Prosthecomicrobium sp. N25: one gene and its partner. The protein of the gene in region 1 interacts with the protein of each later gene in a pairwise test. Links are inferred from orthologs where the notes say so. Each region holds a gene or a part of one and is shown in the gene's direction. Other genes may lie near its edges.

Region 1 (4,847 bases):
CTGCATGCGCTGGAGGCGGCGCCGCCGGAGATCAAGCGCGAGATGGACGAGGCGCGCGACGAGGTGCGCGTCATGACGGTCCATGGCGCCAAGGGGCTGGAGGCGCCGGTCGTCTTCCTGGTCGACGGCGGCTCCAAGCCGGTCAGTTCCGGGCACGAGCCCAAGATCCTGGCCCTGCCGATCCCGGGGGTGCCCGGGGCGGTGCCGGTCCCGGTCTGGTGTCCCTCGCGGCAGACGAAGTCGGGCCGGATCCTGGAGGCCCTGGACGGGTGGCGGCGGGAGGCCGAGGAGGAGTACCGGCGGCTCCTCTATGTCGCCATGACGCGGGCCGCGGACCGGCTCTACGTGACCGCCCATCAGGGCGGCCGGCCGCTCGACGAGGCCTGCTGGTACCGCTCGATCGAGCGGGCCCTGGCGGACGAGGCCGAGGCGGTCGCGGCGGAGGGCCAGGTCGTCGCGCGACGCTGGCGGAGCGGCACGCGACCGCCGGTCGCCGCGGAACCGGAGGCTGCGGCCGGCGAGGCTCCCGCCCTGCCGCTCGTGCCGCCGTGGCTCCACGAGCCGGCGACGCCGGAGCGGAGCCTCGGCCTGCTCCGGCCGTCCAGGGCGCTCGCGGAGATCGAGGCGAAGGACGGCCTGCCGGCCTTTCCGGCGACCAGCGCCTTCGAGGCGGCGCTCGCTCCCGAATCGACCGAGATGCGGCGCGGGCGGGTGGTCCACAAGCTCCTGGAGGTTCTGCCCGACATGGCGCCGGCGGAACGGCAGGCGGCGGCCGTCCGCTTCGTCCGGTACGTCATGCCCGAACTCGCCGAGGACGGCGCCGCCGGGGTGGCCGGGGAGGTCCTGGCGGTTCTGGAGGCGCCGGCCTTCGCGGCGGCGTTCCGGCCGGGGTCACGCGCCGAGGTGGCGATCGTCGGGACGGTCCAGGGACCCGACGGGCCGCTCGCCGTCTCCGGGCAGATCGACCGGCTGGCGGTCGACGACGGCGAGGTGCTGGTGGTCGACTTCAAGACCAACCGGCGGCCGCCGACCGATTCGGCCGGAATTCCGCGCGAGTATGTGGCTCAGATGGCCGTCTACGGCCGGCTGCTCGCCGATCTCTTCCCCGGCCGGCGGATCCGCGCCGCGATCCTGTGGACGGCCGGGCCGCGCCTCACCGAGATCCCGCCCGGCGAGCTCGCCGAAATGCTCGGCAAGCTCGCCGTTTCGTGACGATCCGTCCCGCCCGCGCGGCAGGGCTGTTGCCTTGACGGGTCGGACGGCCGTTCCTACCTTCGCGCCATTCCCCCGACAACACGGGCGCCCACGGCCCCGACCGGAAAGGCAATCCCATGGCGACCGAGAAGACCACCGATTCCTCCTTCGAGTCCGACGTGCTGAAGTCCGGCGAGCCGGTCTTGGTCGACTTCTGGGCGGAGTGGTGCGGCCCGTGCCGGACGATCGCCCCCGCGCTCGAGGAGATCTCGGGCGAGATGGCGGGCAGCCTGAAGGTCGCCAAGCTCAACATCGACGACAACCCGAACACGGCGGTCCGCTACGGGGTGCGCTCGATTCCGACCCTTATCCTGTTCCGGGACGGCAAGCCGGCCGCCAACCTGGTCGGCGCCTACCCGAAGGGCAAGATGGTCGAGTGGATCAAGAACAACATCGCGTGACGGTGCCGACAGCTCGGCAGGTGGACGCCCCGGCCCCTCGGCCGGGGCGTTTTCGTTCGCGCGACCCGGTCTCCGCCGCGCGCGGGGCGCGCGGCGCGCTTGATTTCGGGCGCGGGAACCGCCAAATCGAGGCCGACCCGTTCCACCTTCCCCAATGATCCGAGGACGCCATGACTGACGAGACCCGTTCCACCGCCGCGGCGCAGGCGGAGGCCGCCGCGGCTGCCCGCGCGGACGCGGTGGCCGGCGCGAGCGCGTCGGGCCAGGCCGAGGCGCAGGCCGGCGCGGATGCGGCCGGGCAGCTCGCCGCCGAGAATGCCGAACTCAAGGACAAGGTGCTGCGCACGCTCGCCGAGATGGAGAACCTGCGACGCCGGACCGAGAAGGAGGTCAAGGACGCGCGAGACTACGCGGTGACCAGCTTCGCGCGCGAGCTCCTGGGCGTGGCGGACAATCTCGCCCGCGCCCTGGCGGCGCTGCCGGCCGAGTTGCGCGAGGGCGCGGAAGGCGGGCTGAAGGCCCTCGTCGACGGCGTCGATATGACCGGCCGCGAGCTGACGCGCACCATGGAGAAGCACGGGGTGCGCAAGCTCGACCCGATGGGCAGCCGCTTCGACCCGCACCTGCACCAGGCCATGTTCGAGATCCCCAACGCCGAGGTGCCATCCGGCACGGTCGTGCAGGTCCTGCAGGAGGGCTATGTGATCGGCGACCGGGTGCTCCGCCCGGCGCTCGTCGGCGTATCCAAGGGCGGGCCCAAGGGCGCGGCTCCGGCCCCCGAGGCGGCCGAGCCCGGCGCGACGGTCGACAAGACGGCCTGACGGCCGACGGGCCGGAGGGCGGAGGGGGCGGGCGATCCGCCCCTTTTTCGTGTCTACTGCGTGCCCCGAAGCTCGGCCAGGCTCGCCGGGGGTGTGGTCGGGACGGCCGCGCGCTCGGCCCGCACGCGCCAGACCCGGAGCGGTCCGTCGCCGGGCAGCGGCTCCAGCCAGGGCGGGACGTCGCCCCGCATGAGCCGCGCGAGGAGGCCGTCGGGGTCGCGGCGCAGGATGACGCCGGTCTCGTCGTCGTCCGGGCAGGCGGCCAGGTAGTCGACCCGGCGGCGGGCCGCGATCGACTTCGCGGCCTCCAGCGTGCCGCCCAGGGCCGCGAAGGCGTCCAGGATGCCGGCGGCATTCCGATGATAGGCGGCCGCGACCGCGGCATGGTTCGTATGGACCAGGAGGGCCGCGCCGAGGTTCGTGGGCGCGAGCACCACGCCCTTCGGCAATCCCGCCAGGGTCGCGAAGCTCCGGCGATCGACGCAGAGCCGCTGCCCCTCGTTGGCGAGGGCGGACACCGGCGCCGGGGCCATATCGCCGCCGGCGAGGCGCTGCCGGAGGGCCGCGTAGACGTCCGGGGCGAGCGTGATCAGGTATTGGTTCGGCACGAGGTAGGCCGCGATCAGGATCCCGGTGGCGAGCGCCGGCCCGCGCGCCTCGCCGAAGCGGCGGGCGGCGAGCACGAGGAGCACCAGGGCCGGCACCGCGAAGGCGGCTGAGAAGATCGCCGCCCGCACCTGCCAGGCCGAAAGGGCGACCGAGACGGCGAGCACCGCCGCCACGAGCGCCCAGGCGAAGCGGTCCGGCGCGCCGGCCCGGCGCCAGGCGAGGAGCGTCACGGCGAGGGCCAGGAGCGGGACCGCGAAGTAGCGCAGGAGCTCGGCGGGCGCCTCGACGGCGAGCTGGCGGACGTTGCGGGCCTCGGCGACGAGGTCGAGCCAGATCGGCACGATGCGCGGGTCGACCTCCGCATAGGGGCCGGCGAGACAGGCCGGGGCGCTGGCGATGACGGCGGCGAGCGCCACGGCGCCGAGCGCGCCGAGCGCGGCCAGGCGCAGGGACAGGCGGCTCTGCGGGGCCATCAGGGTGAGGCCCGCCAGCCCGGCGCCGGCGATCAGGGCGGCGGCGACGTAGGGCAGAGAGGCGACGTCGCAGTCCGTCGCGAGCCAGGCCGAGGTCGGGGCGGCGGTCATGCGCTGAAGGGCCATGCCGGCCGCGAAGGCGAGGCCGAAGCCCCGGGCGCCTTCCGCGAAGCGCGCCGGCTCGAGGGCCCAGGCGAGCGCGATGACGGCGCCCGCCACCGCCACCACCGGCAGGGTCTCGAGCCCGACCGCCAGCATGACGGCCGCGATCGCGCCGGCGGCGGCGCCGAGCGCGGGCGTCCGGTCGAGCCGGCTCGCGGCGGCGAGGAGCGCGACCGACAGCGCGAGCTGGACGCCGTGATGGTCGATGTTGCCCGGCATCATCATGGCGAGCGCGGGCGCGGCGAAGATCCCGAAGGCGAGCGCGGTCAGCGTCGCCTCGGCCCCGAGCAGGCGGCGGCAGAGCGCGACGAGGGCGAGGAGGTAGGGCCCGAGCACCAGCACCGGCCAGAGCGCGAGCGCGAGCGTCTCGGCCCCGGCGCGGCCGGCCCAGGGCTCGGCGATCAGGATCATGCGCGAGATCGGCCAGTCGACGAGGCGGGACCAATGCATCTCGACGCCCGCGGGCGGATCGAGCCGGGGCTGCCGCAGGTCCGTCCAGGCGGCGCCCGCGAGATAGTCGCGCACCTCGACGAGGCGCATCAGGCTGTCGGTGTCGGCCGTGCCGCGCAGCGCGAGTTCGGGCAGGCGCAGGACCGCGAAGGCGAGGCCGATCGCCAGCCAGGCGAGGAGCGCGAGCCCGTAGTCGGCGCGCGCCCTGCCGACCGGACGGGCCGGACTCGACGTGATCGTGGCCATGGGGACCCTTCGCGAGGCAGGCGGAACGTGTTGGAGTTACTCGACATTAAGGCCGTGAAGATAGGGTAAACCGGAATGGCGCGGGCCGGCTCGGCGGGCGTGCCGAAGACGTGGAGGGGCCCGGGTGGTACCTGTCAGCAACAGTCCGGCCGCATCCCGGCCGATCGGCCCGACGTTGCGGCGGCTCGTGGCCTTCGGGGCGACCGGCGGGGCAGGGTTCGCGATCGATGCCGGCCTGCTCTGGCTGCTGACCGCGCGGGCGGGGCTCGACCCCTTCTCGGCGCGGGCGCTGTCGGCCCCGATCGCCGTCGCGGCCACATGGCTCCTCAACCGCAGCCTGACGTTCCGGGCCCCGTCGCGGGGGGCGGCGGCGCTGGCGCGCGAGGGCGCCCGCTACGGCATTGTCGCGGCGTCCGGCGCGGGGCTGAACT
Region 2 (4,829 bases), 510 kb from region 1 along the record:
GGAGCGGCAGTTCGGCCGCATCGTCAACATCACGTCCTCGGCCGTGAAGGCGCCGATCCCCGAGCTCGGCCTCTCGAACGGCGCGCGGGCGGGGCTGACCGGCTTCGTGGCGGGCATCGCGCGGCAGGTCGTCAAGCACAACGTGACGATCAACAACCTGCTGCCCGGTCAGTTCGAGACGGACCGGCTGACCAGCAACATCGCCACCAACGCCAAGCGCTCCGGCCGCTCCGAGGAGGAGACCCGGCAGGCGATGCTGGCCGCCAACCCGGCGCGCCGCTTCGGCTCGGCGCAGGAGTTCGGGGCGACCTGCGCGTTCCTGTGCTCCGCCCATGCCGGCTACATCGCCGGGCAGAACGTGCTCATCGACGGCGCGCGCTACCCGGGTACGTTCTGACCCTCAGCCCTTGCGGGCGAGCGCGAGCCCGGCGCCGGCGCCAACCAGGAGGGCGCCGGTGATCCGGTTGCGGAGCCGGCCCCGGCCGGCGAGGAAGGGGCGCGCGCGGGCGGCGGCGAGGGCCCAGCAGCTGTCGAGAAGGACGGCGGTAGCGAGGAACAGGGCGGCCAGGATCGCGAGCTGTGCCGTCACGTCCGGCGCGGCGGCGTCGACGAACTGCGGCAGGAAGGCGCCGTAGAAGAGGAGGGTCTTGGGGTTCGTCAGGGAGACCGCGAAGCCCCGGGCCCAGATGGCCGCGGCCGAGCGTGGCTCGGCCGGGACGCCGGTCAGGTCCACGGCCGGCGCGCGCCAGGCGCGGACGCCGAGGAAGACCAGGTAGGCGACACCGAGCCAGCGCAGCACCTCGAACCAATCGGCGAGCGCGGCCACGAAGGCGGACATGCCGGCGACCGTCATGGCGAGTTGCGGAAGCATGGCGGCGCTCGTGCCGGCGACGGTCAGGAGGCCGTAGCGGGCGCCGTGAGCGAGCGAATTGGCCACGATAAGGGCGACGTTCGGCCCCGGAACGAGGATCAGGAGAGCCGATGCGGCGACGAACAGGGCGGCGGTTTCCAAGGTCATCGGGTGGGTCGCTCCCGGTTCCGGAACAGAATTCGGCAATGCTAACACGGCTATGACCATTCGAAACAAATCTTCACGACGGATCAAGGAACTCTCTAAGCGAATTCGCCCTTAACGCAAACTTCCTCATTCATGACTCGCTTGCCTAATGCGGAGAAACACTCTCTACAAAAGTCTTAACACCGGGCATCCTTGGTTTCGGATAAGCCAACGACGAGGCTTACCGCATCCTTGTTTCAATCAAGGAGACATCCATGAGCCTGGACCCTATGGAAGCCTGGTGCCGTCTGTTCAGTTACCCGGCCTGCTCCTCCATGAGCATCGTCGACTCGCTGACCGCCGGGGCGATCGCCGCCCTCGCGGCCGCAGCCTTCGTGCAGGCCGCCCTCATCCTGGTGCGTTGGCACCAGGGTCGCACGTCCGGGGTCCGACAGAAGCGGAGCGCCGAGACCGGTCCGCTGCGCGGATTGGACGTCTCGCAGTCCCTGCCGGGAGTCGAGAGGCACCGGTCAACGACCGAGTCGACACGCGGCCGCAGCCCCATCGTGCTGCGCTGACCGGCCAGGGAGGGACCGTCCCCGCCCGGACGCGGCCCCCGGGCGGGGCGGTTTCCCCCGACCATCCTCCCCACAGCCGGAAGACCGGCGACCGTCCGGCTCTCGCCGGCCGGGGGGGAACAAAACCCGGCCTCTTGCAATTCGTTCGCAGAAGCGTCACTCTGCTCATGCAAACGATTTGCAGGAAAGGTCCCCATGGCGGTCTTCGATGCCGGTGCGAGCCTGACGTCCTGGCGGCGCGAGCGGGGGGACGCCTCGCTCGGCGAGGTCCACCGCTCCGTGGCCGTCTCGACGGCCCGGTCGCCGTGGCGCCGGATGGTCTCCTTCCTGGGGCCCGGCTACCTGGTGGCGGTCGGCTACATGGACCCGGGCAACTGGGCCACGTCGCTCGCCGGTGGCGCGAAGTTCGGCACGGCGCTGCTCTTCGTCGCGCTCCTCTCCAACATCATGGCGATCGTGCTGCAGCATCTCTGCGCGCGGCTCGCGGTCGCCTCGGGACGGGACCTGGCGCAGGCCTGCCGGGACGCCTATCCGCGCTGGCTCGCCTGGCCGCTCTGGTTCCTGGCCGAGATCGCCATCTGCGCCACGGACCTCGCCGAGGTGATCGGCACCGCGATCGGCCTCAAGCTCCTCTTCGGCATCCCGCTCGAGATCGGCGTCGTCATCACGGCGCTCGACGTGTTCCTGATCCTGTGGCTGCAGAACAAGGGCTTCCGCTGGATCGAGGCCTTCGTGATCGCGCTCCTCGGCGTGATCGCAGTGTCGTTCCTGGTCCAGATCATCCTGGCCGATCCGGACTGGGGCCAAGTGCTGACCGGCTTCGCGCCGTCGACCCGCATCCTGACCGACGCCGACATGCTCTACCTGTCGCTCGGCATCATCGGCGCCACGGTGATGCCGCACAACCTCTACCTCCATTCCGCGATCGTGCAGACACGCGCCTACGGGGAGACCGAGGCGGAGAAGCGCGAGGCGGTCCGCTTCGCCACCATCGATTCCACCCTCGCGCTGATGATGGCCCTCGCCATCAACGCCTCCATCCTGATCCTGGCGGCCTCGGCCTTCCACCGCGCCGGCATGACGGACGTGCAGGAGCTCGACCGCGCCCACACGCTGCTGTCGCCGCTGCTCGGCTCCGCGGTCGCGCCCGCGCTCTTCGCCATCGCGCTCCTCTGCTGCGGGCTCAACTCCACCGTGACGGCCACTATGGCGGGCCAGGTGGTGATGGAGGGCTTCCTCGACATCCGCCTGCCGCCGTGGCTCCGCCGCCTCGTCACGCGCCTGGTGGCGATCGTGCCGGCCGCGGTCGTGACGATCTGGTACGGCGAGGGCGGGACCGCCAAGCTGCTGATCCTCAGCCAGGTGATCCTGAGCCTGCAGCTCCCCTTCGCGATCATCCCGCTCATCCTGATCACCGCGTCGCGGCGGCGGATGGGCACCTTCGCGGCCCCGGCCTGGCTGACCGCCACCGCCGGCGTGATCGCGGCGATCATCGTGGGCCTCAACATAAAGCTGATCGTCGACTTCGTGCTGGGCTGAGGGCGCGGCCGCCCCGCCTCACTCGGCGGCGGCGGCCATGTCCTTCACCGGCAGGGTCACGACCGCGATGCTCTCGTCGTCCGGCGAGCCCTTCACCGAGAAGCCGAGCGCGGTGCACATGGCCAGCATGGTCGTGTTCTCGCGCAGGACCTCGCCCTTGACGGTCTCGATACCGTCGGCGCGGGCCCACTCGATCATCAGCTGCATCAGCTTCCAGCCGAGGCCCTGTCCCTTCAGGTCGGAGCGCAGCAGGATGGCGTATTCGCCGGTCTTGTGGTCGGGGTCGGCGTGCAGCCGGACGACGCCTAGGAGCTTGCCGGTCTCCTCCTCGATGGCCGCGAAGGCGATGGCGCGGCCGTAGTCGAGCTGGGTGAGCTTGGCCAGGAAGGCGTGACTGAACTCCTTGATCGGCGCGAAGAACCTAAGGCGCAGGTCATGCGCCGTGACGGCCGAGAAGAAGTCGGGATAGAGCGCCTCGTCCTCGGGTCGCACGGGGCGGACGATGACGCCACGCCCGTCCTTCAGGGCCATGCGACGCTCCCATTCCTGCGGATAGGGCCTGATCGACAGGCGCGGATGGCCGAGCCTGCCGGCGCGGGCCGCCACGGGAGCGATGCGGACGCGGGCGTCGAGCACGATCACGCCGCTTGCGTCGGCGAGGATCGGGTTGAGGTCGAGCTCGCGCACCTCCGGCAGGTCCGTGGCGAGCTGGCTCAGCTTCACCAGCGTCAGCGCGATGGCGTCCATGTCGGCGGCGGGGCGGTTGCGGTAGCCGGCGAGAAGCCGGACGACGCGGGTCTCCTCCACGAGCGCGCGGGCGAGATTGATGTCGAGCGGCACCAGGTCGAGGGCGCGGTCGGCGAGCACCTCCACGGCGGTGCCGCCCCGACCGAAGACGACGATGGGGCCGAAGACCGGGTCGTCCGCGATCCCCATGATGAGCTCGGTGCCGGCCTTGCGCTCCACCATGGGCATCACGACGACGCCGTCGATGCGCTTGTCCGGGTAGGCCTCGCGGATTCGCGTCGTCATCTGGAAGGCGGCGCGGCGCACCGCCTCCTCGTCCGCGAGCCCGAGGCGCACCCCGTCCACGTCGGACTTGAAGGCGATGTCGGGCGACGCGATCTTGACCGCGACCTTGTCGCCGCGGGCGAGGTGCGGCCGGGCGGCGTTGACGGCGGCCTCGGGGGTCGGCGCCACCACGGTCGGGGCGACCGGGATGTCGTAGGCCTCCAGAAGCGCGCGAACCTCGACGGGCGACAGCCAGCCGCGCGCCTCGATCAGGGCCTTGCCGACGATGCGGCGCGCCGTGTCCGGGTCCGGCGTGAAGTCCGCCGGCAGGCTCGGCGGGGTCGCCATCAGGCGTTCCTGGGCGGCGGCGTGGCGCATCAGGTAGACGACGCTCGCTACGGCCTCCTCGGGCGTGGGGTGGAAGGGCAGGCCGGCGGCCGCGATGGCGGCGCAGGTCTCCGGGCTCTCGTCCAGAAACGAGGTGATGATCGGCTTCTTGCGGCCAAGCTTGCGGGCGGCCGCCTGCGCCAGGGCGGCGAGCGCCTCGGCGACGTCCGTCGCGGGCACGAAGGCGTTCGGGGCGTGGATCGCCACCACCGCGTCGGTGTCAGGGTCCGCAAGCAGGATCCCGGCGGCACGGGCGAAGTCCGCCGGGCTGGCATCGTCGCAGAGGACCACCGGGTTGGCAGGGCGGGCGCCGGCAC

The links. The genes of interacting proteins can lie anywhere in the genome.
Region 2: the proteins of grpE (region 1) and WBG79_RS05225 interact in binary tests that used the Escherichia coli proteins (3 or more experiments, as listed by UniProt). The link is inferred for Prosthecomicrobium sp. N25 from one-to-one orthologs.

What each region holds. Positions count from the first base shown.
Region 1 is NZ_JBBCAT010000001.1:647,117-651,963, reverse strand. The notes cover bases 680-3,650. They hold grpE (nucleotide exchange factor GrpE), read left to right. Parts: upstream 680-1,825; coding sequence 1,826-2,476; downstream 2,477-3,650. Other genes in these bases: WBG79_RS03025 (hypothetical protein), read right to left, coding at 2,530-3,650; trxA (thioredoxin), read left to right, coding at 1,332-1,655; addA (double-strand break repair helicase AddA), read left to right, coding at 680-1,212. Also shown: more of addA, read left to right, coding at 1-679; more of WBG79_RS03025, read right to left, coding at 3,651-4,416; WBG79_RS03020 (GtrA family protein), read left to right, coding at 4,541-4,847. UniProt on the Escherichia coli protein: Participates actively in the response to hyperosmotic and heat shock by preventing the aggregation of stress-denatured proteins, in association with DnaK and GrpE. It is the nucleotide exchange factor for DnaK and may function as a thermosensor.
Region 2 is NZ_JBBCAT010000001.1:1,158,835-1,163,663, reverse strand. The notes cover bases 990-3,942. They hold WBG79_RS05225 (Nramp family divalent metal transporter), read left to right. Parts: upstream 990-1,770; coding sequence 1,771-3,114; downstream 3,115-3,942. Other genes in these bases: WBG79_RS05220 (bifunctional acetate--CoA ligase family protein/GNAT family N-acetyltransferase), read right to left, coding at 3,133-3,942; WBG79_RS05230 (hypothetical protein), read left to right, coding at 1,273-1,575; WBG79_RS05235 (LysE family translocator), read right to left, coding at 990-1,018. Outside these bases: WBG79_RS05240 (SDR family oxidoreductase), read left to right, coding at 1-397; more of WBG79_RS05235, read right to left, coding at 401-989; more of WBG79_RS05220, read right to left, coding at 3,943-4,829. UniProt on the Escherichia coli protein: H(+)-stimulated, divalent metal cation uptake system. Involved in manganese and iron uptake. Can also transport cadmium, cobalt, zinc and to a lesser extent nickel and copper. Involved in response to reactive oxygen.